Regions from separate parts of the Providencia zhijiangensis genome, predicted to be linked through region 3. Evidence: predicted binding sites of a transcription regulator. Region 3 holds the regulator's gene; each other region holds the start of a gene.
The links. The regulator LexA, encoded in region 3, represses DNA repair genes until DNA is damaged. The targets are predictions, from matches to a motif close to TNCTGTATGTACATACAGNA.

Region 1 (9,482 bases), 890 kb from region 3:
CTTCCTAAACCCGTAAAATGTATTTAAGAACACACTAATAGCGGACGGAAAAATCCGCTATTGGTTCCGTATGCCAATTTTCACTAAAGTAGTGGTCGATTTTAGCCCCCGGAGGCCCGCCCGCTTTCAGCCAGTCATCGACAAATTCAATATCCTGCTCGGAACCATAAATAGCCAGTTTCACACTGCCATCATCCCGGTTATAAACAAAACCTTTGATCCCATTTTGATTCGCCCAATGATAGGTTTGGTACCGAAACCCAACACCTTGGACTCGTCCATAAATATAGAAATAACGACCTGTTGCTACCATATAAGCCTCCGATGTCATTACTTAATCAATTAAAACCCTCTGGCGCAGTTGTTTTTTATTCATTCAGCAGATAATCTGATTATTGAGGCACTGCTTTTCGTTATTACTTAAAGACAGTGTATTGCGTTATGAGTAATTGTCCACACATTGGCTTGAAAACGCACAGCACTGCCCACATGTAGTTTACAGCACAAGCAAGGCTTTTAAGGAGGTCGCTATGATGATCACCAGTAAATATGGAATCGGGCAACAAGTCAGACACAAACTTCTCGGCTACCTTGGGGTAGTTGTTGATGTTGACCCTGAATACTCGCTCGACCAACCACATGATGATGACATTGCATCCAACAGTACATTACGCGATCTGCCTTGGTATCATGTCGTCATGGAAGATGATAATGGGGAAGCGGTTCATACTTATTTAGCAGAAGCACAGATTACTTATGAGATGACTGATGACCATCCAGAACAACCGTCTATGGATGAGTTAGCAGAATCGATAAGATCCCAACTACAAGCTCCGCGTCTACGTAACTGATCATGAACGCAATCCAGTAAAGCAGCCCACCAGCTGCTTTATTTTTTTACATGACCGTCGATGAACACGCGATACTTATTTTTCCAAACCTAACGCTGGAATTTCTTGTTTAGGGCATTTATCCATCACGCACTGTAACCCCGCATTCACAGCAATTCTTTGCGCCTCTTCACTAATAACCCCTTTTTGCAGCCATAAGACTTTAGCTTTAATAGCGACGGCCTCATGAGCAACACCGACTGCAGCATCAGCATTTCTAAAAACATCAACCATATCAACAGGGTTAGGGATTTCACTCAGTTGGGCATAAACTCGCTGCCCTAATAATGATTGTCCCGCGAGCTTCGGGCTCACCGGAATAACCTGATACCCTTGGTGTAAGAGGTATTCCATGACTTCATAGCTTGGGCGGTCTGTACGGTCACTCGCGCCAACTAATGCAATTGTCTTAACGCTCGTTAGAATTTCAGCAATTTCTTGATCTCTCATCAAAATATCTCCCAAAATCAGTAAACTATTCATATGCATTATGATATATGTTGTACATCTTTGTTCACTCAATTTTTAAGATGCGTGACAGCTATCTATTTGTGATGCCAATCTTGTTTAAGGGAACCTCATGGAATCTACCACCCGAAAAATCGCAGCTTCAAAAAATATTGCTTTAGTTGCCCATGACCACTGTAAATCATCCTTACTCGGTTGGGTAACCAAAAATAAAACGAAATTAAGCTCACACAAACTGTTTGCAACAGGTACCACTGGGAGCTTGGTTAATAAAGAAACTGGTTTACCTGTTACCGGTATGTTGAGCGGCCCAATGGGTGGTGACCAACAAATTGGCGCCATGATTGCAGAGCAGAAAATCGACCTACTCATTTTCTTTTGGGATCCGTTAAATGCCGTTCCTCACGATCCTGATGTCAAGGCGCTTCTGCGATTAGCCACTGTTTGGAATATCCCTGTGGCCACCAACCCTGCCACCGCTGATTTTCTGATTACCTCCCCTTTCTTTGATGGGGAAATTGATATTGTGATCCCTGATTATCAAAGCTATTTAAATAAACGCACTAATTAATAGTACGCCGAAAAATAGCCGTAAATGAATAAAAAACTGCGCCATCGATATACTCAATGGCGCAGTTTTCATTTTTAATGAATTGAATTTTAATACGCGAGTTTTAAGGCTTTTTCTGCCTAGGTACACCCATTTGCTTTAGCTCTTCAACAAATTCAGACGGATTATCAGGGTTATACAATAACCATGCTTGCTGCTTCGCTCTCGTCAACGCCACATAAAATAGTCGTCGTTCTTCCGCATGTTCAAAATGTTCAGGTTGTGGCAATAAAGCGTCTTCAATAATCGACTCCCGAGCAGGCGCTGGGAATCCCTCTTTGCCACCATTTAAACCACAAATAATGACATGATCCGCCTGTTGGCCCTTCGATGCATGCATGGTCATAAATTGAATTTTCAATTTTGGCCAGCGTGTTTCCGCTTTCTTTAGAATTTCCGGCTTTAAATAGTGGTAACGAGCCAAAATTAAGATATTTTCATCATCTAAAACATAACCGCTCATTTTATCCAGCAAACGCTCTAGCGCATCTTCATACAATAAAACGACAGATTTTTTATTACCTTTTATCAGGCTATTTAATGGCTTATCTAACTGACTTGGGTTCTGTAATACAAAGCGATTCGCAATATCACCGATGCGCTCATTAAACCGGTATGTTGTATCTAATGCGCATAAATCCCCTTCACCAAAATGCGTTTTAAATGACGTAGTCAAATCCAATTCAGCGCCACTAAAGCGATAAATTGCCTGCCAATCATCACCGACTGCAAATAAACAGGTTTGCTTATTTTGTTGGCGTAATGCATGTAATAATTTGGCTCTCAGTGGTGAAATATCTTGGAATTCATCAACTAAAATATGTTTCCACGGGCTAATAAAGCGCCCTTTTTCAATAATGTTGACCGCTTGATGGATGAGGCCGGAGAAATCAATCGCGCCTTCATCTTTGAGAGCACTCTTCCAAGCTTTCAATAGCGGAGCCATTAAACGAATTCGTTTTTGGAATAGTGCACGAATTTCTTCCCGTGTATTGTCAATCATCTCTTTTTGGCTACCGCCATGAGAGCGGATCAAACTCAACCAGCGCTCTAGTCGAACGACTAGTTTGCGACTAATTTTTTCATCATTCCAAAATTCACCGTCAGGAATATCCCATTGCAATTCTTCTGACAGCCACTCTCGCCAACCTTTCGCTTGGGCTTTTTTACTGGAGCACTGCTCTCGCCATTCATTCAACAAGAGAGATTGGCGCTTTTCGGTATCCGATTCTAGCGCACTAATTATTGGTGACTTATTGCTACCTTCGCGGATAATCTGCAATGCAAGTGCGTGAAATGTCTTCGCCTCGATCTCTTTTTGTTGTAAACGAGATTGAATCCGCTCATTCATCTCTTCCGCAGCTTTACGTCCAAACGCCAATAATAAGATTTGCTCAGGTTTAGCCAGCTCTCTTAATAGAAGCCATCCTGCCCTTGCAACCAGCACCGATGTTTTTCCGCTACCCGCTCCCGCTAAAACTAAAACATTATCTTCACCATTAATGACGGATAATGATTGAGAATAATTTAATGGAGAGGATTCAATATGTTGGAAAAAATCATCATAGCGCGTTAAAACTGACTGGCACCAATTTTGGTTATTTTGTTTGCGACATTGTTCGCTATTCGTTAGCCACTGCCTGCAAAATTGGTAATGTGCGGCACAGTTTTCAAATAAAGGCATTCGAACGAGGGGTAAAGGAAGTGATGAAAACTGCTGAGTGATCCTTTCTTTTATCGATTGCAAGCTACGTAAACTTAACCACGCATCTTGCTGAGTTTGTTGTAAAATCGACTGAGTTAAAGACGTCAATACTTGAGCACTGACCTCGCTCATTTCAACGCTCCATTGCTGCCATTTTTCATTCAAAAAATGGTAGAAACGCTGAGTTTGTTTCCACTCTGTACCGTGCAAACGAACGACTTGTTCATCTAAAATTTCAAATTCCAATTCTCCCCAGACGATCCCACGCTTACAGCGAATATCTACTAGCTCATTGAAGGGAATAAGGTATTGATGGTTTTCACCACTAACTTCGATGCCTGCATTAAGTAAGCGAACCCGATTATAGGGATGCTGAGCCAGGCGCTGTCCAATCTGTGTCGATTTCAGTTCCATACGTTCTGCACCTGTGTGAATCATTCGTGAAAATAATCAAAGCATAATTGCTAATAGTTTTTTATTCTACGTAAACACGTTATTCTATATAGATAAGGATTTGTCTTACCACTGAGGTACTTTGTGCTAACGCTGCTAACCAGTTATCGTCGTGTGCTCTATAACAGCCATATTTTATATTATATCCGAATCTTAATTGCGCTGACAGGCACAACCTTGGTTCCATGGCTTTTAGGCTTAGAGCCTAAAGTCACGATCCCTTTAACTCTAGGCGTTGTCGCTGCCGCACTCACTGACTTAGATGATAGATTGACTGGCAGAATAAAAAATTTAATTATCACTTTATTCTGTTTTTTAATTGCCTCAGTCTCTATTGAATTACTTTTTCCTTACCCTGTTTTATTCTTTTTTGGGTTAGCATTCTCAACCTGCGGTTTTATCTTACTTGGCGCATTAGGGCAACGCTATGCCACTATCGCTTTCGGTGCTCTGCTAATTGCAATATACACCATGCTTGGCGTACCTATTTTTGATACTTGGTACATCCAACCTGCGCTCTTATTAACTGGTGCCATTTGGTACAACATTCTCACTCTCATCGGGCATATCCTTTTCCCTGTTCGCCCACTACAAGATGCCATTACGCAATGTTATCAGCAGCTTTCAGCTTATCTTGATGCAAAGGCAAACTTATTTGACCCTGACCTCGAAGATGACTATCAGCAGTCAGTCTATGATTTAGCCTTAGTAAACAGTACGTTAGTCAGTACGATGAATCAGGCAAAAATATCGCTACTCAGCCGATTGAAAGGCGATAGAGGCCAGCGAGGCACACGTAATACATTACAATATTACTTTGTCGCTCAAGACATTCATGAACGAGCTAGTTCATCACATATTCAATATCAACAGCTTAGCCGCCGTTTGCGCCATTGTGATATTTTATTTCGCTTTCAACGCTTATTAACCATGCAGGCCAGAGCCTGCCAGCAGGTCGCTCAATCCGTCTTATGGCGCAAACAATATCAACATAATCCGCGCTTTGAGCGCACATTTACGTATATTGAAAACTCCTTGCAGCTACTCCAGCAACAATCTCCTGAATTACATGAAATCAAAGCATTACGAAACTTGCTAAAAAATCTCAAAGGGATTGATGTGCAACTCAAAGGCTTGAGCCTCGGTCAAGCCTCTTGGCAGCAGAATAATAAGCAAATTGAACAGTTATCTGATGAATCCGTCTCTGGTATTCGCGATGTATTTGCTCGATTCAAACATCATTTAACCCCAAAATCCTCGCTGTTTCGCCATGCAGTGAGAATGTCAGCCTTGCTTTGTACTGGGTATTTGATTATTCAACTGTTTGATTTGGAACGCGGTTATTGGATATTACTCACGAGCTTATTTGTTTGCCAACCCAACTATAATGCGACTAAGCGCCGCCTAGCATTGCGTATTACAGGCACTTTGTTAGGGATCGCCATCGGCTTACCTTTACTCAATATCGTGCCATCCATTGAGGGACAACTCACGCTGATCGTGATCACCGGGCTCCTGTTCTTCATGTTCCGTAGCAGCCAATATGCCCAAGCAACGCTGTTTATTACATTGCTGGTGCTATTTTGCTTCAATTTACTCGGCGAAGGCTTCGAAGTTGCACTACCTCGAATTATCGACACTCTCATTGGCTGTTTTATCGCATTACTGGCGGTCAGTTTTATTTGGCCTGACTGGAAGTTTCGACAATTACCGCAAGTGGTACAGAAAACGATGGATAGCAACTGCCGTTATTTGGATGCTATTTTACAGCAATATTATCAAGGTAAAGATAATAGCTTGGAGTACCGTGTTGCGAGACGTGACGCCCACAATAATGACGCAGAATTCGCTTCAATTGTTTCAAATATGGCATCGGATCCTAAGTCATACCAAATCACGCAGGAACAAGCGTTCCGCTTACTGTGTTTAAACCATACATTACTGAGCTATATTTCAGCCCTCGGCGCCCATAGAGAGCAGATGCAAAACGAAGCTAATCTTGCCTTATTAAATGATGCAATCTGCTATATCGAATCGTCTATTCAAATCACATCTTTAGATCCCGCAATGATTGACGAAAAATCAGAGCGCCTAAGGGTGAGCCTACTGAACCGCATTGACCATGCCTCCAGCGATGACGATGAGAAAACCGTACTGATCATGGAACAGACTAAATTGCTGATTGAATTAATTCCTGAAATAAAATCAATGATTAAACAAATTAGCTTGTCATAAAATAAACTGATGAGCGGGCATTAAAACCTATAAATGGCCATGCCCGCTGATTTGAAAGAATAAAAAATTAATTCATACTGTTAAACCAGTTAATGAGCTCCTGCCGAGTTCGAGAAGGTAATACTTCACTATGGCAACCCTCGATAGCCGCAGCCAATCCAATCAACTGTTTTACACTTGGTATCAGCTTCCCATGCTGTTTTAGTTTCAAGAAGCACGCTTTAGCACCTATCATAATGAGATCTTCTGCATGGAAAATTCCAATCTTCCCAAGCGCCCTCTCCATTGCCATATTCATATTTGGCAAGTCCTTGATGCGTACCGCCGCCGACTCTCTTTGTTGAGTTTCTTCCATGGCTGAACGGTACGCTAATTCAATGATGTGACTCAATATTAATGGGTCACACCAAGCCTCTTCCGGAAGTTGGTAGTAGCGCATCTCTAACGGGATGCCTCTTTTACTGTATACCAACCGCTCAAACCCAACTGATTCAAAATAACTACGAGAAAATAGGCATCCACGAACATAAAATTGCCCATCCAGTACCAATCCCACAAGTGCATTATCAATACACAAGCAATATCCACCAAAGTGGTTTTTCTTTTTCAGTGCACCAAACTGACCCAAAATTTGCTGTAAAAGGGAACTTCTTTCATTTTGTAATGACACTTTTCCATCTCCTTATGAATAAAAAAAATACAATCGTCCTTGAAGCTCAAGCAATAAAAAAACAACTGTTTTTACATATAATTATGCTTAATTGATTTTAAAGTTTCAGTTAAAAATGCCAAGTATAACTCGCATAAAAACCACAAAGTTGCGAAGCGCTTTGTAAAAATAGCCTTGATATTGTATAAATATACAGTTACTGTATGTTCATACAGCACTTGTCTCCATGTAATATTGTAGCGAGGTGAATTATGAGTATCTATTCTTGGAACAACGCAGCGGAACATTCTCTTAATCATTTTACTAATGATAGCTTCACGCATGACCGTCTTACACATGGCAATTTAAGCGATGCAAACTCAACAATGAGTTTTGCAAATGGCTTAATGCAGCAAGGTATGGTGAGCGAGTTAGTTTATAACGAGCAACATCCAATTATGGATTACATCTTGCTACCCATGTTGCGCCAATTCGGTATTCAATCACGTTGGCTATTATGGTTGAGCCCAGATAAAAAACTGAGTAAACACTGGTTAGAACAAGCCGGTTTACCCGTTAATAAAATCATGCAACTTAATCAAGTTAATTCAATTACGACCATTGATGCCATGGAAAAAGCATTAAGAAGTGGTAATTACAGTGTCGTATTAGGATGGTTGCCAGAAATAAACGAGCAAGATTTTGTTCTTTTACAAAATGCAGCAGAAGCAGGTCATTCGATGGGATTCATTATGAGGCCAGAAAAAACATATAATACAAGCTCAGCGGATATTAGACATCGAAACCTTTTAAAGATTCACTCCAATAACATTCACTAAACAACAATAAGATTTTTCTTACGAAATTTTACATTCATAAAGATAATTATAAATAAAAAACACTTAAATACTTTAAAATCAATTAGATACATTTATTAACAACAAAATGAGTAATATATTTATCTCTCTGATTTCAACGGCAAAAAAAGACTTTTTTTAACCTTTATTGCTTACCATACTTGTATCTTTTGGAGTTCGTTGTAGACTTTAGCCTGTTAAGCTTATGACATTATTTTTTTACTTTTCGTAAATTTTTGTGGATAATGTCAGCTGAACCTAGCAATTAAATTGAACCAATGGCAAATAATAAGGCTCACGAAGCCAAGCCAATATTGGATGATAACGAGGCGTAAAAATGAAAAAGACAGCTATCGCGGTAGCAGTGGCAGTGGCAGCATTTGCAACTGTTGCACAAGCAGCTCCAAAAGATAACACTTGGTACACTGGTGGTAAATTAGGTTGGTCTCACTACGAGCACGCTAAATTTACTTTTGAAGATGCTGCTGGAGATGAAACTTCAGTTGGTACTGGCAAAAAAACTCGTGACCAATTAGGTGCGGGTCTGTACGCAGGTTACCAATACAACCAGTACATGGGCTTCGAAATGGGCTATGACTGGTTTGGTAAAATGAAGTACAAAGGTGACAACGCAGGTAGCGTTTCTTCAATGGGCGTTTCTCTGACTACCAAACTGAGCTATCCAATCATGGATGACTTAGACGTTTATACTCGTCTGGGTGGTATGGTTTACCGTACAGAAGCTAAAGTTAACGGCGTTGGTAAAGAAACTGACACTGGCGTTTCTCCAGTTTACGCACTGGGTCTTGAGTATGCTATCACTCCAGAATTAGCTACTCGTTTAGACTACCAGTGGGTTAGCCGCATGGGTGACAAAGACAACATCGGTGTTAGCCCAGACAACGGCATGCTGAGCGTTGGTCTAGCATACCGTTTCGGTCAAGAAGCAGCTCCAGTTGTTGCTCCAGCAGTAGTTGCTGAGCCAGCAGCTCCAGTTGTTGAAAACAAACGCTTCACTCTGCGTTCAGACGTTCTGTTTAACTTCAACAAAGCAACTCTGAAACCAGAAGGTCAGCAAGCACTGAACGAACTGTACAACGAACTGAGCAACATCGACCCAACTCAAGGTCGCGTGCTGGTAGTTGGTTTCACAGACCGTATCGGTTCACAAAACTACAACCTGCCACTGTCACAAAAACGTGCTCAGTCAGTAGTAGACTATTTAGTATCTAAAGGCGTTCCAGCAAGCGCAATCGCTGCTGAAGGTCGTGGTAAAGAAGATCCAGTAACTGGTAACAAATGTGACGCAGTTAAAGGCCGTGCAGCTCTGATCGAGTGTTTAGCGCCAGACCGTCGCGTTGAAATCGAAATCCAAGGTACAACTGAAGTTGTAACTCAACCAGGCGCTTAATTTATAGCCCTAGTTTGAATTTCGAACTGAACATAAAAAGCCCCAATTTATTGGGGCTTTTTTTTCATCCTCAGAAAGAAAGGTCGTCACAATCTTCTATTTGGTCAACTAAAGATCGTTACTCTTTCTCCGACTTACCTAAGATCGCTTGAAGATCATGCTTCAATAAGCTCATTTGGCTCTCATACTTATCTTTATGTTCCG
Region 2 (5,701 bases), 1.8 Mb from region 3:
AAAGAAGAATTAAATAAACGCTTTCACCCCGCCCGCCCAGATGTCGACTGGGCGCGTGCCCATGGACTTTGTTTGTCCTTATTCAACCAAAACGGTGCTGATTTACAAACTTGCGCATGGTTTACCCTGATCCGCCAGCATCAAAATGGCATCGCGGGATTAAACGAAGGCTTATCTTTACTCCAACATTTACTAAGCCGCCACTGGCAAGGATTATGGCCACAACAGACCCATGCCCGGGTTGAGATCCTCGCAACGCTGAGCCAACAATTGATGACTGGGTTACGCGCCCATGCGCCTGTTTATGCAGACCTGCCAGCACTGTATCAAACTGAAGCGACCCTCGGCCAAATCGGTCAGTTGCTGCAAACATTAGAGCTCAAACACCTCACTCAGCTGGAGCGACTGCAAAACTTGCTCACCACTCAAGCCAAGCAGCTCGAAAATACCGATGTTCCTGATAGTGGCTTTATTCCACCAACGCCGCTCCAATTGCCAAAAACTGCACCATCATCATTTCATGCCCGTACCGCCGCAACGCCAATTTCCATCAAGGCCAATGCCACTATCAGCGCACCGACACCGACCAAGCCTTCTTACCGCAAAGGCATTTGTGTGGGTCTGGCTTTCGGTATTGTGCTCACAGGCGCGCTGAGTGCAGGAACTTTGTATATGTTACACCCGCAAATCAATAACCACGTTTTAGCGCAAGCTCTCCCACAACTCCCTGACTTTACGCCGAATATCGCCTCAATTCTTGAGCAACAATTACAACCTAATGCCGCTCAACCCAATAGTTTTTCTCCTGAAAAACTCAAGATAATCGATAACTACCTCGTGGAATTAGAGTCCGTCTCCCCAATTTGGTCTCAGCAGTATGGATTAAGCATGGTGAGTTACCTCACGAAACAATACGGTGAACGTCAAGAAGTCAGCGCATTTAATGATAAATGGCAGCAAAATATGCAAATTAATGCGTTATCTAACGATAAATTACAACAATGGTCTGAAGGGATGGCCGAGTTAAATAATCTCAGTACGCGCTTAGACAGTCTCGATGGTAAACCTCGCAGCTATATCACGGGGTCTGAATTAAAAACCATTATTTTCAATGCCCGCCAGCATTTTAATCAAAGCGTTCCGTTAGAAGAAGAATTGCGTCGCCTTGAGCAACTTCAAACCCAAGGCTCCGTTCCTGAGTCTGAATACCAACGGATTGATAACCATTTTAAACAGCTACTGAATCGCTATGCGTTGATAAAACAAAGCGAAAAATAAACCTATTTATTCCTAAGCAATACCTGTATGGAGCACCTTATTCGTGCTCCATTTTTTTTCAGTGATATACTCGTTTTAAATTAACATGATAATTATTTTTCAAGGAATACCCCATGCTTCGCTGTGCTGCTCGCATCACCCACCAGCTACGTCATGCATTTCATTCTCGACCACGCTTTTTGGTCTCGCTTATTGTTGCTTTCATCACTTTCTTCGCTTTATTTCAAACTCAAAGTCTAATTATTAACTTAATTATCAGTTGGAACGCATTTGCGTGGTGCTATTTGCTGTTTCTGTTCCAGAGAATTATTAGCCACAATGTGAAAGACATTCGTAAGCTGACGAAAATTGAAGATGAAAGCGCGAGCATGGTAATATTTTTCTTGATGTCAGGCTGCTGCGTCAGTTTATTAGCCTTATTCTTTGCCTTGGGTGGACACAGTGATATTCCGAAAGCCGATAAAATTTACTCTTATATTTTAACTGCCTCGACATTGATATCCTCTTGGCTGCTCTTACCCACCGGCTTTACCATGCACTATGCCCATCTCTATTACGGTAATAGTGAAAATGAAAAACCGTGGCTAATTTTCCCCGATAAAATCACCCAACCGAGCTATTCGGATTTTATGTATTTTTCATTCACCATTGCCGTCGCCTCACAAACGGCCGATGTGGAAGTTGCCTCAACCCCTATGCGACGTGCGGTATTACTCCAATCTGTTATTTCATTTGTCTTTAATATGGCAATTTTAGGGTTGTGTATTAATATTTCTGCCAGCTTCTTTTAAAGGGTAAATACCCTTATCGGAATAATTTGCCAAAATAAAAAGAGTTAGCCTGCTATCACAATAAAAAAATATTCAATGCGGGATATTGACAATATCCCCATATAGATCTAAAAATACTGTATATTAATACAGTCTTTAGTAGAGGCTATTATGTTACGCATCGAAGTGTTATTTGATAAGAATTCACCACAAAAACCAAGTGGCTTGGTTTTACAAGCTTTAGAGTCTGAGATTTTACGCAAACTACAGTCACAGTACCCTGATATGGTTACTCGAGTAGGCTTTAGCTCTCAGCAGGCGATTAATATTTCAGGAACGAAGATTGCGGATGACAAATTACGCATTGAAGAGATCTTAGAAGAAATTTGGATGGATGACGGCTGGCTACCTGAAGCAAATACCGATGACTAGATGATTAGCAGAGAAATGGAAGGGTAATATCCATCTTCCATTTCTTAATTCATTATTCTTTGAAGTTAATCTGAATCACTTTCAATGTGTTTCTGTCTATCACTTATATGCTTCTACGTATAAAAACCGATAGCACCACAATTTACCATTCCGCCATTAACGAAAAAGTATTAATAAAGTTTTTGACGAAGATACGATTTAAACTCATTCATCGGATTACGTTTCGTTTTACTCACTTCAAGTATTCGAGCCTCTACTAAGCAAGTTTTCGCATCAGTGCATCGCTGAACTTCATTTAATTTCGTCGGATTCAACGCCAATTGTGGCTTATTGAAACTCTCCCCCATAAATAGCAAGGCAATAAAAATAATCCCGATAAATAGCAAGGCAATAAAAATAATCCCGATAAATAGAGGCACTTCAATATACGCTTGTTTCATGATGAATGCTCTTGTTATGGTTGTTGAGGGTATATTAGTGCTTTTGCATTTTAGTACCTTAATATTTGGTTAAACCAACCTTAAGGGATGCTTAAGGGGGTAAATATCCTGGTTGCTGGGTGAGCGGAGTCTGCTTATACTCCGCAACAGAGGTAATAAATATGAATATTTTATTGGTAGAAGACGATCTTCAGCTCGGCAAAGCGTTATGCCGTGGACTAGAATTAGCTGGGTTTAATCCTTGCTGGGTCAGATTATTATCGGATGCTAAGCAGCAATTACAGACACGCAATTTTGATGTCATGCTTTTAGACTTGGGATTACCTGATGGTGATGGTCAAGAGGAATTAATTTCATGGCGCCAAGCTGGAGAATCAATACCGATTATTATTCTTACCGCCCGCAATAAAATGGATAATTTAGTGGCGAGTTTAGATTCTGGTGCCGATGATTTCTTAACAAAACCCTTTGAGATGCCAGAGTTGATTTCTCGCGTAAAGGCTATTAGCCGACGTATGGCTGGGTTTTCATCTGAAATTTGGCAATTGGATAATCTGCAATTAAATCCATTAAACCATCAAGTCACCTTGGATGGCCAATTATTATTACTCTCCGGCAAAGAATATCTGTTGCTATACGAGTTAATTAAGAATGCCGACAATGTCGTGCGAAAAACGGATTTAGAGCAACGTTTATTTGGCTTGGATGATGTGGAAAGTAACTCCCTTGAAGTCCACATTCATAATTTACGCCGCAAAATTGGTAAAGACAGAATTATTACTATCCGTGGCATCGGTTATTTACTAAAAAAAGAAGCGCAATCTGGTGAAGATTAAATCCTTTCTTGTCTACACATTTGGTATTCAGATTGGCGCAGTCATCTTTTTATGGCTGCTGCTAGTCGGTTGGTTACAATTTTTTTATCTACCTGATTTGGTCGATGATGATGAATTTAACCAACAACAGCAAATTGTCACACAAGGGATTGCGCGTACATTAGGTACAGTGTCAGATACCCCAGAATATTTTGATAAGCTCGCGGTTATTCTGCAAAAAATGTATACCGATGCCATGGAAAACGGCATTGAAACTAGCTATAAACCGTATATGGTTGTGCGGGATAATCGCGGACATGTGTTATATCGCAATAGTGAAAAGATTTCGGACCCATCACTAAAATCAGTCGAGATGCTAACTGCCCAACATAAAGATTGGCATTTTACCTCTGCATGGGATGATGACCATACCCTCGAAGTTGTGATTGCAGAATCGTATCTTGAGCGACGAAAGTTAATTGGTAATCCAGCCGAAGGCACTGCCATTCCTCTCGCCTTTATTTTGGGCATAATGTTAATCGCTATTTTGATCACCGCCTATTTTAGTATTCGCCCAATTAAACAAGTCGCTAAAATTATTTCATCGCGTCAACCGGGAAATTTAACGCCGATTGATACCAAAGATATGTATAAAGAAACTCGCCCGATTATTTCCGCGATTAACCAATTAATGGCACGAGTCGATGCCGCGAATTTACGCGAAAAACGTTTTATGGCAGATGCGGCTCATGAATTGCGAACTCCGATTGCAGCGGTAACAGCACAATTACATGTGTTAATGCATATCGATAATCCAAAAGAAAAAGCCGAAATTATTAATGATATGAAAGAGACATTAACGCGCGCCGCTTCTTTATCTCATCAATTAATTGATCTCGCACGTTTGGAAGCGGAAGATTTTGCCATTCGTAAAGAGAACATTGATTTACCGATGTTAATCAGTAATCTCATTTCATCGCATATTCCTTATGCTCTCAATAAACATATTGATGTGGAATTATCCAGCCCAGATTCTTTCTATATTGAAACTGATAAGCTGGCGCTGAGTAATGTGTTCACTAATTTAATCGAAAATGCGATTAAATATTCGCCAGAAAAAGCCAAAATAAAAGTGACATTGGCAGATCTCACCCCTTTTGGAGCCACCATTACAATTCAAGATAATGGACGCGGTATTCCAGAAGAGAGCCGGGCGCATTTATTTTCTCGCTTTTACCGTGTGCCTGGAACATTAGAAACAGGAAGCGGTTTAGGATTATCTATTGCCCATAACTTGGCATCAAAAATAGGTGCGACATTAAAAGTCACTGATGGATTAGAAAATAAAGGCATTGGATTTATTATTGATTTGCCTTGATTGAATCGGCAGTTGAGAATAATACCATTAATTAAAATAATGTTATTCAGTTAACATCCCGAGTGCGCAATAAGCATTACAATCCCTTATTACGTTAAATTACTTAGCCATAAAAAGGGGCAATAATGTCACAGGCGCTAATCATCATTGATCTTATTAACGATATTGTGGGTAAAAACGGTTTATCCAATAGCAGTTATTCCCAAGTCAATTCCCGTAATATTATTGAAAAGGCGAATCAAGCCGCTAATTACGCAAGAAGTCAGCGTATTCCTGTTATTTGGGTTAAAGTTGGCTTTAGCGATAATTATCAAGATATCCCCGCTGGCTCTCCACTTTTTTCACAAGCTAAACAGAAAGGCGCATTAAAATTAAGCGGCTATGGCTGCCATTGGGTGGAAGATTTGGAAGTTCATATGCAAGACAGAGTGATCATTAAGAAAGGCGTTTCTGCATTTGCAGGCAATAAACTCCACCAATGGCTCAACGATAATGATATTACTCAGCTCTATTTCGGTGGCGTCAGTTCGGTAATGGCAATCCAAAGTAGCGTGAGACAAGCCCATGATTTAGGTTATTTTTGCCATG
Region 3 (15,275 bases):
TCGTGCCCTCGGCGAGTTACAATCTATTATTATTTGAAATTGTTTTGGAGGTGTTATCCATGAAAAGTATCAATCCAAGCCAGACGGCGGCATGGCGAGCGCTAGAGCAGCATTTTGCAGACATGAAAAATGTGCATATGCGTGACTTATTTGCACAAGATGAACAGCGCTTTACGAAGTTTTCAGCCACTTTTGATGACCAAATCTTAGTGGATTTCTCCAAAAACCGTATTACACAAGAGACATTGGACAAACTTTTGGCATTAGCCAAAGAAACGCAACTGGAAGATGCAATCAAAAGTCTGTTCAGTGGTGAGAAAATCAACCGCACTGAAGACCGTGCTGTGCTGCATACCGCATTACGTAACCGCGACAATACCCCAGTGCTGGTGGATGGCAAAGATGTGATGCCAGAAGTGAACGCAGTGCTGGAAAAAATGCAGCAGTTCAGCGCGCGTATTATTAGTGGCGAGTGGAAAGGGTACACAGGTAAAGCCATTACTGATGTGGTGAACATTGGGATTGGTGGCTCAGATCTGGGACCATTTATGGTAACTGAGGCGCTACGTCCTTATAAAAACCATTTAAATATGCACTTTGTTTCCAACGTTGATGGCACTCAAATTGCAGAAACATTGAAGGATCTCAATCCTGAAACTACGTTATTCCTGATAGCTTCGAAAACCTTCACAACGCAAGAAACCATGACTAATGCGCATTCAGCGCGTGAGTGGTTATTGACGTTTGCCAAAGATGAAAAACATATCGCGAAACATTTTGTAGCGCTCTCAACGAACAGCGAGCAAGTCGCAAAATTTGGTATTGATACCAATAACATGTTCGAATTCTGGGATTGGGTTGGCGGTCGTTACTCTCTGTGGTCAGCGATTGGTTTGTCTATTATTTTATCCATCGGTTATGAGAATTTCGTTCAATTACTGTGCGGTGCTCATGCAATGGATAAGCACTTCACGCAAACGCCTCTAGAAAGCAATATCCCCGTTTTATTAGCGCTGATCGGCATCTGGTACAACAACTTTTTTGGTTCAGAAACTGAAGCGATTCTTCCATACGACCAATACATGCATCGCTTTGCTGCCTATTTCCAACAAGGCAATATGGAATCAAACGGAAAATATATTGACCGTAATGGCAATGCAGTCACTTACCAAACAGGTCCAATTATTTGGGGTGAACCGGGAACTAACGGGCAACATGCGTTTTACCAGTTGATTCACCAAGGGACAAAAATGATCCCATGTGACTTTATTGCGCCGGCAGTGACACACAACCCGCTGGGGGATCACCACGCTAAATTGCTGTCTAACTTCTTCGCACAGACTGAAGCGCTAGCCTTCGGTAAAACCCGCGAAGTGGTGGATGCAGAATTTGCCGCGCAAGGTAAAACCGTTGAAGAGATGGAATATGTAGCACCTTACAAAGTGTTTGAAGGTAACCGCCCAACTAACTCTATTCTGCTTAAAGAGATCACGCCGTATTCATTAGGGGCGCTGATCGCTATGTATGAGCATAAAATCTTCACCCAAGGTGCAATTTTGAATATTTTCACCTTTGACCAATGGGGTGTAGAGTTAGGTAAGCAACTAGCGAGCCGTATTCTGCCTGAATTGGAAAATAGCCAAGCGGTGGCGAGCCATGATAGTTCCACCAACGGGCTGATTAATTGCTATAAAAACTGGCGTTAATGGCGTTTTTTTAAGCGACTAATAGCCTGTGATTGGCAGGCTATTAGTATCCTAATAAAATACGATTTTTAAGCTAACTCATTATAAATCAAATATTTTTCACAAAATTTTTACAATTTGTGTTGAATTAGCGACTTTTTATATAAATTGTTATCTATCTTTAACCTTGCACAATAACAACGTGCTATTCTATCGCCCAATAATTTAGATGAACGATGCTGGTTGTGGCTTTAACGCGCTAGACGTTAACACGCTGGAGTAGCAATCAGGGGATAACCATAATTACTATGGTGGAATTTGATTGAATGCCTGAAACGATTTTTACCTCTCACCCGATAAACTGGTTAGAAGAGGGCGACGAGAGTGTTCCTGAAAGTGTATTGGATTGGTTGCAAGAGCAGGGGTCGATGACCAAGCGGTTTGAGCAGCATAGTCAGAAAGTGACAGTAATACCTTATTTAGAACGCTATATCTCACTGGATATGCTCACCGCCGACGAACAAAAATGCTTACCAATTAGTGAGCGTTATTGGCTACGGGAAGTGATTATGTATGGGGATAATATCCCTTGGTTGATTGGCAGAACGCTGATCCCAGAAGAGACGCTCACCGATAATGACAAACAATTAGTGGATATTGGGCGAGTCCCATTAGGGCGCTACCTCTTTAGTCATGAAAACCTAACCCGAGATTATATTGAAATGGGATCCAGCGCTGACCGCTGGGTACGCCGCTCCTTACTAAGATTGTCCGAAAAACCATTATTATTAACCGAAATATTTTTACCTGAATCACCTGCATATAGATAACTATCTAACATAATTCAAATAACGTTTATGGGTAAAATAGAAGCATAAAGGAGCACGACAACGTGGAGGGAAGTATGGCGCTAAGTAAATGGCATGCATACAGCCGTTTAATGCGTATTGATAGACCTATTGGCTCACTGTTATTACTGTGGCCAACCTATTGGGCGCTGTGGATTGCCGCCCAAGGCACGCCAAGTTTGCATATTCTGATTGTCTTTACGGCAGGTGTATTTTTAATGCGTGCCGCAGGCTGTGTTATCAATGATTTTGCTGATCGTAATTTCGATGGGCACGTAGAAAGAACCAAACATCGACCACTGCCTAGCGGTGATGTCACGGAAAAAGAAGCAAAAATCCTATTTGCTGCGCTGGTGGGGCTCTCTTTCTTATTGGTATTGAGTTTGAATACCATGACTATTTGGTTATCGGTCGCAGGCTTAGCGCTAGCGTGGATCTACCCGTTTGTAAAACGCGTGAGCCATTTACCTCAAGTCGTATTGGGGGCTGCATTTGGCTGGTCAATCCCGATGGGATTCTCAGCCGTTAGTGAGTCCTTACCATTAGTTTGTTGGTTACTGTTTTTAGTGAATATCATCTGGTCAGTGATTTATGACACTCAGTATGCGATGGTTGACCGCAACGATGATTTAAAAATTGGCGTGAAATCGACGGCGATTTTGTTCGGTCAATATGACAAGCTGATTATTGGTTTGCTACAAATTGTCATGGTTGGCTTGCTGGTGGTGATTGGCTCATTAGCTAACTTAGGCATGGTTTATTATGGTTCATTAGTGCTAGCCGCTGCGCTGTTTGTTTATCAACAGCAATTGATGGTGAACCGAGAACGTGCGCCATGTTTCAAAGCGTTTATGAATAATAACTATGTCGGTTTTATTCTGTTTATCGGTATGGTGATTAGCTATTTTTAACCATTAAAACGGGATAAGAAAAAGGGTAATGCATCTGCATTACCCTTTTTTGTTGGTGCATATCATTGACTTGCGAGATTACTCTTGCGGAGCTTCTGAGTCTGCATCAGCACTTTCCGGCGTATTTTTCGGTGCCGGTTTTGGTGCAGAAAGTTCTTCAGTTTGGCTAACGCTCTCAATGGTTAGACGGATTTCCGGTGACATCAAGCGTGCAAGCACAGCGTACAAGTTCTTCGCATTCGTCGAGAAAATATCGTTCTCGTTATTATCGATGTAGCCTTCTTCTTTGAGTGTGTCGACCAGTGTTGAGAACACGGCTTTATCAAAGAATTCAGGGGCGTTAATACCGTGAAGAACGGACAGACGCTGTGCGAGCATACGACTCTCTTTTTCCAACGTATTGCGGCTGACTTCTGGGCTTGCATTGAGCAATGACAGCGTGATGGCGTAGCGTTGCAGTGTCTCACGAACACCTGCGGCCAGTAGCTGCAAAGGACGGATACGGCGAGGATTTAACACCACCATATTCTCATCTTTCACACAGATCAGTTGTTGGCTGTTCAGCTCATTAATCAATGTATCCACCGTTTCCGTGAGCGCGTTTGCGTCATAGCGCATAAACAGCTCAGCTTTCAGGAATGGATAAATCAGCGCAACTTGCTGGTGGATTGCGTCACGGCTAATTCGCTCATGGTGCAGCACAATGCTGGCGATAAGCGAAGGCAGAACCAGTAAGTGATGAATATTGTTACGGTAATAGGTCATTAAGACGGCATTTTCGCGTGGCAGAATAATAATATCCCCCATGCTGTCTTTTTCGACTTCAAACTTATTCATCTGCAAAGCGTGTTCAAGCAGCTCTTCAGCCGTTTTGTTCGGCGTGGTTGCATCGGCAGTGTAAGGCACATTGCGCAATAGCTGCAGATAGCACTCGATTTGTTCAAGCAGCTGTTCACGGGTGAGTGAGCGCTGACGTGAAGCCAACAGTGCCGTTGAACATAAGTTAATCGCGTTGGCGGCTGCCGCATTATTGATATTCACCATAATGTTATCGGCTAAGCTGCTGACGGTTGGGTTCAACCAGCTTGGTCGTTGTGGCTCAATCGGGTCGATAGATTCACGCCAATTTGGTACGCGGTTATTTAAGTATTGGGTCAGTGAAATTGGTTGCCCAAAGTTCACATAGCCTTGGCCTAAATTACGCAGTTTGCGCAGACCACGCACCATGGAGAAGAAGCCTTCTTTCTCTTTCTCAGCACCACGCAGCTCTTTTGCGTAAGTTCCCACTTCCATCACATGCTCGTAACCAATATAGATAGGGACGATGGTGATAGGGCGGGAGTCTCCGCGTAGCATCGCTTGTAAGGTCATCGACAAGGTACCGGTTTTCGGTTCCAGTAAGCGACCTGTACGCGAACGACCGCCTTCCACAAAGTATTCAATGGAATAGCCGCGAGCAAATAGCTCACTGAGGTATTCGCGGAATACAGTGGAATAGAGCTTATTACCTTTGAACGTACGGCGAATAAAGAATGCGCCTAAACGACGGAAAATCGGACCGGCTGGCCAAAAGTTCAGGTTAATACCCGCCGCAATGTGTGGTGGCACCAGACCTTGGTGATAAAGCACATAAGAAAGCAGCAGGTAGTCCATATGGCTACGGTGAGAGGGCACATACACAATTTCGTGGCCATCTTGCGCCAGCTGGCGAACGCGCTCAGCATGTTGAACGTTGATCCCTTGGTATAAGCGGTTCCATGTCCAGCCTAGTACGCGGTCAGTCAGTCGCACTGCTTCATAAGAGAAGTTGGCGGCAATCTCTTCCATCATCGCCACGGCATTTTGTTGGGCTTTTTGTAATGGGATTTTTTTACTGCGAGCTTCGTCTTCAACGGCTTTTTCAATGGCTTTAGAGGATAGCAGCTTATTAAACAGCTCATAGCGTGCTGGTAATCTAGGCCCTACAGCCGCCAAACGCTGACGAGAGTAATGAATACGTGCTACGCGAGCGAGTTTATTGGCAATGATGGTATCAGTGCCATGCTCTTGTGCCATCTGGCCAAGAGAAATGCTTGGAGAAAAACGCACAAAGCTATCGCGCCCTAACCACAGGACTGCAAAGAATTTTTGCACACCGTTTAAGAGTTTCAGCGGGGCAGGCTTATGCCCTTCGCGACCCGGCGCACGTCCAAACATGACGGATGCAGGTAGCATTTGAATATCAAGATTTGGGTTGTTTTTATGCAAATCCAGATACGCATGGAATATTTTTACTGACTCTTTACGTGGATCTGGGGAGTAGTAACGGAACACGCGCGGGCCATCATCAATAAACACATAGGCTGGGAGCTTGGTGCCATTGATGTCGTTATCCACGAGTGGATCAGGTAAACCAATCGCTAAGCATTGTTGGCGAAGCGTGAGCAGGTCGGACTTTGAGTGATATGGCAAGACATACAGCGTTGGCTTGTTTGGGTCAAGCTGCAACTCTGTTATCGGGTCCGTTGGGATTAGTTTACTTTTTACCAATAATTTCAGTGGTAAATTCAACGTGTTGTAATATATTTTACGCCATAGTGACATAAATGATTATAGCCTCTTGTTAGTAATGCTGCGCAATCATATCAGAAAGCAATGTTTAGATCTGTTATCGATAATTCACTTTGACTGCAAAAGTTGATTATTGTTTAGAAATTAAGGAAAAAATATGGCAAGTCAAACTAAGGGACTCACTCGGGTCATCAAAGCGGCTGGATACTCCCTTAAAGGTTTAAAAGCAGCATGGGTAAATGAAGCTGCATTTCGTCAAGAAGCGGTTGCTGCTATCATTGCGATAATTATAGCTTTTTACTTGGATATTAGCCAAATTGACAGAATTTTGTTGATTGGATCAGTGGTTTTAGTCGCTATTGTTGAGTTAATTAACAGTGCGATTGAGGCGGTTGTTGACCGTATTGGCAGTGAATACCATGAATTATCTGGACGAGCGAAAGATATCGGCTCCGCAGCCGTGTTCGTCACGATAGGATTGGCTCTGTTTATCTGGGGAACCGTTTTATGGGCGCGTTATTTTGCGGTTTAGTTGGCTAAAAACAGTAAAAGCGATAAAAAGCCAGAAATTCATCAACAAATGCAGATTTTGGCTAATTTAACAGTTCCCAATACCCATTTACCTGTATATACTCACAGTCTGACTGTATAAACAAACAGGGGAACGGGATGAAAGCACTGACAGCTCGACAACAGCAAGTTTACGATCTGGTGCGTGACCACATTTCGCAAACGGGCATGCCACCAACACGCGCTGAGATAGCAGCAAGTTTGGGTTTTCGTTCGCCTAATGCGGCAGAAGAACATTTAAAAGCCTTAGCTCGTAAAGGGGTAATTGAAATTGTTTCTGGAGCTTCCAGAGGCATTCGTCTGTTGTTAGAAGAAGAATCCGAAGATTTAGGGCTTCCTCTGATTGGACGTGTTGCTGCCGGCGAACCATTGCTTGCACAAGAGCATATTGAAAGCCATTATCAAGTCGACCCAGAGTTATTTAAACCACACGCGGACTTTTTATTACGTGTAAATGGTATGTCGATGAAAGATATCGGTATTATGGATGGTGATCTACTTGCGGTACATAAAACGCAGAATGTCCATAATGGGCAAATTGTTGTGGCGCGTATCGAAGATGAAGTCACGGTTAAACGCTTTAAGCAACAAGGTAATCGCGTTGAACTTATTGCTGAAAACGCTGATTTTGCACCAATCGTGGTTGATTTACGCGAACAGAATTTTACTATCGAAGGTCTGGCTGTTGGGGTTATCCGTAACAGTGATTGGCATTGATGATGAGTGATTGAGTCTGGCAGCAGACTCAATATCTCTTTTCCGAATAGTCTTTCTTTATATAGTTATTTTCACTTTTTACTTCTTTATATAGACCTTCTTTATATAGCCATTTTCATGTTGCTATATAGATCCCTTTCTTTTACTTCCTGTATATCTCTTCTTCTATATCACTTCTTTTTTGAACTGACTGTATTGTGATGGTCATGTTCACAGTGTTCATGATCTTGGCAATTGGAAACCTCAAAACATTTTTGGCATAAACCATGGTTTTCTACCACTGTATGCCTGAGATGAAAATGATTTTCTTCGGCTAGAGTACTAATCGCTTTTTCGATGGTTGTGCAGTCACTTTCAGTCACATTGCCACAATTATCACAAATTAACATCACTGAAATATGACTTGGATTATCGACATGGTGACAAACCACATAGCTGTTTGTGGATTCAATTTTATGAATAAACCCTTGTTCCATGAGGAACTCTAAACCACGGTAAACGGTAGGAGGTTTAGCCTGAGGCTCTATTTCACGCAGTAAATCTAGCAAATCATAAGCACTGATCGCACCGTGTTGTTGCGCAATTAACCGCAGAACAGTCTCTCTTTGTGGGGTCAAACGCACGCCTCGAGACTGACAAATACGTTCGGCCGTCGTAAGCAGCATGTCTTCACTGATTGTTTTCATCTTGTTTGGCCCCACCTGGATAGCTTCAAGTTTTTATTACTGTTTAGTTTACCATAACTTCCATTTCTGTTGTGTTTGAAATGATGGTGATGAAATAAACAGTTTTTTACTAAATTGAATACGCAATTTTAACTTTAATAAAGTCAACGTTAATAAAGAATGAATATCTTATTTAAAATGTGGCTTTTTTGATTTTAAATAAATCATTAATTGCTGCATTTTAGTTAATCATTGAGTGTTAATTTTAACCAAATAAAAACAATTATTGAAATTCATTGTTACTATTTGACGTTGATTTTAATTAAGACTTATCTTACCCCTTGTTTTTTATGTAGCGATTACCGGTGAAAAAAAGACAATCAATAGATTTTAAATCTAATAAATTTGCATCTTTACGGTTTATTAAGTTGTATATAAATATAAATACAGGTTTTTATATTTATAGATTTTTTGCAATATTTAGACATTTTTATAAATGCAAAATGAAGCCTTCATATAAATCTTTCTAAGTAATTCATCATTTCTTCAGGTTTAAGTACTCATTCAGTGAATGAAACTTGTTTATCTGCATTTTGTCGATATAAAAAACCAAGTCAACGCTTTATTTGGGTGGTTTTTGACAACATATGTCACGTATGTAGAATTGACATCAGAAAATATCACAAGGTAGTTATCAGGATTCATTTAGTGTTCTATATCAATTTTAATTAATTAATGAATGACTCAATAATTAATTTAGAAGTGAGAATGTTGGCTTAATGAGTTCTGTTTTTTAAATCACATAAATGAGATGGATCTCGTTTATATAAAAAAATCTCTAACCTGAATGAAATTCATCAAGTAGGAAAGCTAGAGGAATTTTCAAGGATGCACTGCTTAAGTAAATAGACTTGATTTTGCATCAGTGAAAACAGGAAAGAGAAAAAGAGAAATAGCAGTTCCTACTCATTTAAAGGAAAACTTTTATGAAACTGAATAAATTAGCATTAACTCTAGCTTTAGGTTTAGGTGTTGGCGTTTCTGGCGCTGCTTTAGCTGCTGATCCGGTAGAAAGCTCACAAGGTGAAATCCGTTTTACTGGTTTCATTAACGACGTTCCATGCTCAATCGATGCTGACAACCTGAAGCAATTAGTTGAATTCGGTGAAATCGCATTACACGAACTGACTTCTAACCAATTCCGTTCAGACAGCAAAGCGTTCGATATCGTTCTGAAAAACTGCTCTACTGAAACTTACAAAAACGCAAAAATCACATTTACTGGTTCTACAGTAAACGGTTTCCAAGGTTTCACTGGTGACTTACTGGGCTTAGGCGGTAAAGTTAAAAACGCTGGTATCGTAATCACTAACGGCGCTGACAAAATCGTTGAATTTGGTAAAGCATTCCCAGGTACTGGTGACGGCTACGCGTTAAATAATGGTGACGGTTCACAAACTACTCTGCACTTCGCAGCGTACGTTAAAGGTAACGAAGACCCAACTCAAAAAGCTACTACAGGTCGTTTTGACACTGTAGCTAACTTCAAAATTGTTTACCAATAATAGTCAGTTTCTATAGAGAATAATATGGCGTAGTCATACGCCATATTTCTTATATCGTCTTCACTGTATTTGTTTGTATAGGCGCATAGTTAATGAAAAGCATGAAGCTAAATCTAATTACAAAATTAATGCTTTTAATGTTAACGCCAATGGTTGCATTCTCTGAAGAGGCCGTTGATTTTAACACCGACTTCATTGATTCTGAAGGTAAAGAAAACGTCGACTTCAGTAAGTTCTCTCACGCCAACTATGTCCCTCCTGGGGATTACTCTTTAGCGATTGAAGTTAACCGCGCTAAAGTTTCTATGGAACAACCTATCACTTTTTTTAATCCTAATTACGACGACAAAGTTTCGTTGGCATGTATCACGCCTGAAATTTATGCATTATTGGGATTAAAAAAGGAGTGGAATAGCCAAGTCAAATGGCTAGATGATGGAAAATGTTTGGATATTCGCTCAGTTCCGGATATGACCATTCAAGGAGATTTGGCAAAGAACGTTGTACAGTTCAATATTCCTCAGGCCTACATGGAGTACTCAGACCCTGATTGGGACCCACCATCTCGTTGGGATGACGGGATCATGGGTGCATTTATTGACTATAACGCGACAGGACGCGTTGTTAATAAACAAACCGGCGATAAAGGAACGAAATCAGGTCTGACGGCCACAGGGACAATGGGGGCAAACTTCGGTGCATGGCGTTTGCGTGCCGATTGGCAAACTCAAAACGGTGAGCTGAATAAAGGCAGTAAATCATGGTCTTGGAACCAATTATACGCCTATAGAGCCATTCGTTCACTGAGTGCGCGTTTGACGATCGGGGAGCAATATTTAGCGTCAAACCTGTTTGACAGTATTCGTTATCTTGGTGCGAGTTTAGAAACTAACGAATCCATGTTGCCACCTCGCTTACAAGGCTATGCGCCTGAAATTGCGGGTGTTGCAAAAACGAATGCGACAGTCATGGTAAAACAAGATGGCCGTATTATTTATCAAACAGAAGTTAGCCCTGGTCCATTCCGTATTCAGGATGTGAACTCATTCGGTGGTGGTACGCTGGATGTGGTGATCCAGGAACAGGATGGCACAACAAGTAGCTATCGAGTGGAAACCTCTCGATTGGGTACGTTGACACGCCCTGGTCAGCTGATTTATCAATTTGTGATGGGTAAACCGACTAAAGATGACCATGATACTCAAGGCCCTGCATTTAGCATGGGATCGCTCTCTTGGGGGGCAACAAACAATATCACGGTTTATGGTGGTTTACAGGCATCCTCTGAATATCAAAACGTTGCATTTGGTTTAGGTCGTGACTTTGCACCATTTGGTGTGTTATCAGGAAACATCAACATTTCTCGCGCGCAAATGGGGCGACTGGATGACAATGAAACGTTAACCGGTAACTCTTATAACCTAACGTATTCTAAGCAGTTTGATGAAATTAACAGTCAGATTACGTTTGCGGGTTATCGATTCTCCGAACGAAATTATATGTCAATGAGCCAGTTTATTGACCGTCGCTATAAAGGCGATAAGGTCGATAGTGGTAAAGAACTTTATACCATTATCTTTGGTACGGCGTTCCCGGATTATAACGCCAATATGTATTTGAACTATTCGCACCAAACCTATTGGAATAGAGCATCAACCAACCAGTATAACTTTACGCTTTCAAACTATTTTGATATTGGCAAAGTAAAAAATATCAGCCTGAGTTTAACGGCGTATAAAACGAAATCACGTGACCGTGATGATGATGGCGTTTATTTAAACCTCATGATCCCATTAAATAAAAATGAGTCGAGCATAAGTTATTCCAGTTCCTTTTCTGGGGGGAATAACTCCAATAACGTTAACTATTATAGCCGAATTGATAATCGCTCTTCTTACTCTGTGTCTGCAGGTAACTGGGATAAAGATAAAGTCACGACCGCGGGTACATATAGTTACGATGGTGATAGAAGCCAGCTGAATTTGAGTGGTACCTATATTCAGGATAACCAAACCGCCGTTTCTATGCAGTTAAAAGGCGGTATGACGATGACACCTGAAGGTGGCGCGATACACCGTAATAACTCAGTTCGTGGCGGATCCAGAATATTAGTCGATACTAATGGTGTCGCAGATGTACCCATCTTAAATGGAGTCACACCAATAAAAACTAACCGTTATGGTAAAGCGGTGGTCACCAGTGTGATGGACTACAACCGTAACAACTTAAATATTGATCTGAAAAATGTGCCGGATAATGCAGAAGCGCTGCAATCCACACAGTATGCAACCCTGACAGAAGGTGCCATTGGTTACCGTAAATTCAATGTCATCACGGGTGAAAAATTAATGGGAATTATCAGCTTAGCTGATGGAAGCTACCCACCATTTGGGGCTTCAGTGAAAAATGTGAAAAAAATAGAAGTCGGAATTATTTCAGATAAAGGTTTTGTTTACTTAGCGGGTGTTAACCCATCAGAGTCGCTTGATGTGACATGGGGTGATGATACGTCATGCCATATTCAACTGCCTGAAAAATTAGATAGCAACATGGAACATGATGTTTTACTGCCATGTAAATAATTAAAAAAAATTTTTTAACGTCAACGGTGAAAATATGAATTTATTAACTAAACGTAATGCGGTCGCAATTTTAAGTGCCTCATTATTGGCTCAATCAGCTTATGCAGCCATTGCTATTGATAGAACTCGTGTAATTTACAACGAGGGCGATAAATCAGTGAGCGTAGGTTTAAGTAATGAACACAAAACCAGCCCTTATTTGGCGCAAGCATGGATAGAAAACGATAAAGATGAAAAAGTAAATTCACCTTTTATTGTGACGCCTCCGGTACATCGACTTGAGGCGGATTCAAAAAGCCAAATTAAAATTCAGTCTGTACCTGCTATCGCTAAATTACCGAAAGATCAGGAAAGCGTTTATTACCTAAACGTGCGAGAAATACCACCGCGTAGTGAGAAAGCCAACGTATTACAAATTGCGTTACAAACAAAAATTAAACTGTTCTATCGTCCCGCTGCGATTGCAACGAAAGATAGAATGGAAACTATTCCTCAAGAAAACGATATCAAACTGGTGAAACAGGGTGGTGGATATGTCGTTAAAAACCCAACCCCTTACTTCCTATCAGTTACTAAATTCAGCAAAGGTAAGACAGAAGTTGCCGATTTTGAACCTATTATGGTTCCACCACGTGGTGAAACTAGCTTAGGAAAAAATACAGGGGATATCGGGACATCACCAACCTTAGTATATCTCAACGATTTTGGCGGTACGATTGACTTGAAATTTAACTGCAGCGCGGTTGAGTGTTCTGTCGTACCTAGAAAATAAGGTCTACCGCTATGATGTCTATTAAAAATTTAGCCAAGGTATTATTGATATCATCGACTCTTTTTACGTCAGGTGCCTTTGGATTTTCAGGCTACCTGTATGTAGAAATTAAAGGTGTCGTCTTATCCAAGCCCTGCCAGATTAATAATGGACAAGCCATAGAAGTTGATTTTGGCAATGTCATGACCACGCGTATTGAAGGTGAAGTGTATAAACAGCCAATGGACTACACCATTACCTGTAAAGACGGTGTTCAACCAAAATTGAATATGTATATTGACGGCACACCCGCTGTGTTTGACCAGCGGGTGCTTAAAACGAGTGTCGATAATCTCGGTGTCCTTTTTAAGGCGGATACCAATGATTTTCCATTAAAAAGTAGACGTGCCTTTAACTTTGCATCACCGACTAAATTATTTGCGGTGTTGGTGAAGAAAAGTGGTGCTGATTTACCAGCGAAAGCCTTTACGGCTAATGCGACACTCAAAGTCGAGTATCAATAAAGGTGATAAACATGCGGAACATTTATAAGCTTATTGGGGTGTTTTTACTGTTTATCTTATTCCCTTTCTCTGCAACGGCGAGAGATAACGAAACAGACATTCTGATTAAAGGTAATTTAATCACACCGCCGCCGTGCCATATTGATAATGGTAAAGATATTGAAGTGGAGTTTGGTAACGTTCCCATTAAATCCATTCAAGGTAATGCTCAAAAGAGACAAGTGAATTACCAAATCCAGTGTGAAGAAAACAAGAACAACTGGGCCATGTATTTAACATTAAATGGCGCAAAAAGTGCATTTGATACTAATGGGTTGAATACAGGAATTACCAATCTTGCGGTTAAATTTCAACTGGGTGATCAAACTTTAGATTTAGGCAAAAAATATTTAATTAACCCAAGTAACCCTGGGGTACTTTGGGCTGTATTGGTTCGTGATGGTAATAAAGAGCTAAAAACGGGTGACTTTCTTGCGAACGGAACCATGCTAGTGGAGTACCAATAATGAATAAGAAAATACGTTTTGGAATTTTATTTGCATTACTGGGAAACCTCGCTGCGGTAGCAACGATGCCTGCGCAAGCCGCGCAGAATAATATGAAAATCAAAGGGACGTTGGTGAACGCACCTTGTGTGGTGTTACCAGAAAACTCAAAGGTTGAAGTTGATTTTGGTGATATTCGATTGTTGGATATCTATGAACCGGGATTTCAATTCCCTAATGAACCCTTCACGTTAGTGTTATCAGATTGCGATTTGACTATTGCACAAAAGTTGAAAGTAAAATTCTCAGGAACTGAAAACTTACTGCTGCCAGGTTCCCTTGCGTTGACGGGCAGTGATTTAAACCCTGGATTAGGTATTTTTATTGAGTTAACCGATGGAACCCCGATGAAAATTAACCAATTTTCATCGCTAATGCCTATCAGTAAAGCGGGTAAGAATGAATTACAGTTTAATTCATTTATCAAAGCGACATCGGATGTTGTGAATAATAAACAAGTGAAAGTCGGTAGAATATCAGCCACTGCAACATTTATATTTGAGTACGAGTAATTTTATTATCAAAGTGTATTGCTTTGATTTAACTAAGCTTTATTAAGTAAATAAAGAGAACTGAAATGGGAAAACGAATTCAAAGGTTATTTTTAATACCGTTGCTTTTTATAAGCTCTCTTGGTTATGGGTCGACATATTTCTCGTATGTTGAAGATATTGTCACTTCAGGTAGTAGCCATACCTATTATTACCAATTTGATTATTGGAAAGCGAACTCTCCTACGGAACCAAACCCATGTGTTTCTGTTTTAGGCTCTGGAGGTGCTAAGAACTGTTATTTTACGATTAACCATTTACATACAGCGCCAAATATTGGGGGGGCTGGGTCCCGTAAAGACTGGGAGTGTTCTATAAATTTTGCGACTTACCCAACGATGCAATCAATTATCGATGCAGCACAAAGCCAATGTGGTTTGAGTTTTCCTAAACGAGGGGAAACTCGTCACTCGGGGTCTATTAAAGCAGATGAGTGTGTTGGTTTCTTTTTAGACACAAACCGTACTAGTAGTTCTGCGAAAATGCTACCCGGTGGGATTTGTGGTATTGCGCCACCACCTGCCGGTAAGTGTTATTTTAGTTATGTTGCAAATAACCGAATGGAATTAGATCACGGTACATTGAATACTGGGGATCTAAATGGAAATACGCAGCATGGATTTTTCTCTATTGTTTGTAACCAAAACATGCGAGTAAAAGTCTCTTCAAACATGGTGCAAGAGTATGTGAATTTACGTCCGAATGGTGAATTGATGTCACGAGTGACATTGAACGGCCAACCTGCTTGGTATGGTACGATTATTAATGCAAGAGCAAATACGAATGAGATTGTAGCAGTAGAATCTGTATT

Region 1: a site for LexA is predicted at 7,229-7,248, ahead of sulA (SOS-induced cell division inhibitor SulA). Genes of this name have one in related genera too.
Region 2: a site for LexA is predicted at 2,184-2,203, ahead of QS795_RS10375 (DinI-like family protein). Genes of this name have one in related genera too.

What each region holds. Positions count from the first base shown of each region.
Region 1 covers NZ_CP135990.1:1,286,944-1,296,425, reverse strand. Annotated here, with positions in the region: gene QS795_RS05765 (TusE/DsrC/DsvC family sulfur relay protein) at 1-27, shown strand, start outside; gene QS795_RS05760 (acylphosphatase) at 35-313, opposite strand; gene hspQ (heat shock protein HspQ) at 531-851, shown strand; gene QS795_RS05750 (CoA-binding protein) at 927-1,340, opposite strand; gene QS795_RS05745 (methylglyoxal synthase) at 1,471-1,929, shown strand; gene helD (DNA helicase IV) at 2,033-4,087, opposite strand; gene yccS (YccS family putative transporter) at 4,211-6,361, shown strand; gene QS795_RS05730 (TfoX/Sxy family DNA transformation protein) at 6,429-7,031, opposite strand; gene sulA (SOS-induced cell division inhibitor SulA) at 7,283-7,849, shown strand; gene ompA (porin OmpA) at 8,205-9,278, shown strand; gene matP (macrodomain Ter protein MatP) at 9,397-9,482, opposite strand, start outside.
Region 2 covers NZ_CP135990.1:2,252,670-2,258,370, forward strand. Annotated here, with positions in the region: gene QS795_RS10365 (VasL domain-containing protein) at 1-1,278, shown strand, start outside; gene QS795_RS10370 (DUF1345 domain-containing protein) at 1,392-2,069, shown strand; gene QS795_RS10375 (DinI-like family protein) at 2,220-2,480, shown strand; gene QS795_RS10380 (hypothetical protein) at 2,651-2,920, opposite strand; gene QS795_RS10385 (response regulator) at 3,082-3,756, shown strand; gene QS795_RS10390 (sensor histidine kinase) at 3,746-5,113, shown strand; gene QS795_RS10395 (cysteine hydrolase family protein) at 5,239-5,701, shown strand, end outside.
Region 3 covers NZ_CP135990.1:398,271-413,545, forward strand. Annotated here, with positions in the region: gene pgi (glucose-6-phosphate isomerase) at 60-1,706, shown strand; gene ubiC (chorismate lyase) at 2,012-2,515, shown strand; gene ubiA (4-hydroxybenzoate octaprenyltransferase) at 2,590-3,444, shown strand; gene plsB (glycerol-3-phosphate 1-O-acyltransferase PlsB) at 3,523-6,027, opposite strand; gene QS795_RS01800 (diacylglycerol kinase) at 6,152-6,526, shown strand; gene lexA (transcriptional repressor LexA) at 6,664-7,281, shown strand; gene zur (zinc uptake transcriptional repressor Zur) at 7,452-7,967, opposite strand; gene QS795_RS01815 (fimbrial protein) at 8,933-9,511, shown strand; gene QS795_RS01820 (fimbria/pilus outer membrane usher protein) at 9,604-12,093, shown strand; gene QS795_RS01825 (fimbria/pilus periplasmic chaperone) at 12,128-12,865, shown strand; gene QS795_RS01830 (fimbrial protein) at 12,877-13,368, shown strand; gene QS795_RS01835 (fimbrial protein) at 13,380-13,874, shown strand; gene QS795_RS01840 (fimbrial protein) at 13,874-14,425, shown strand; gene QS795_RS17520 (MrpH family fimbial adhesin) at 14,491-15,275, shown strand, end outside.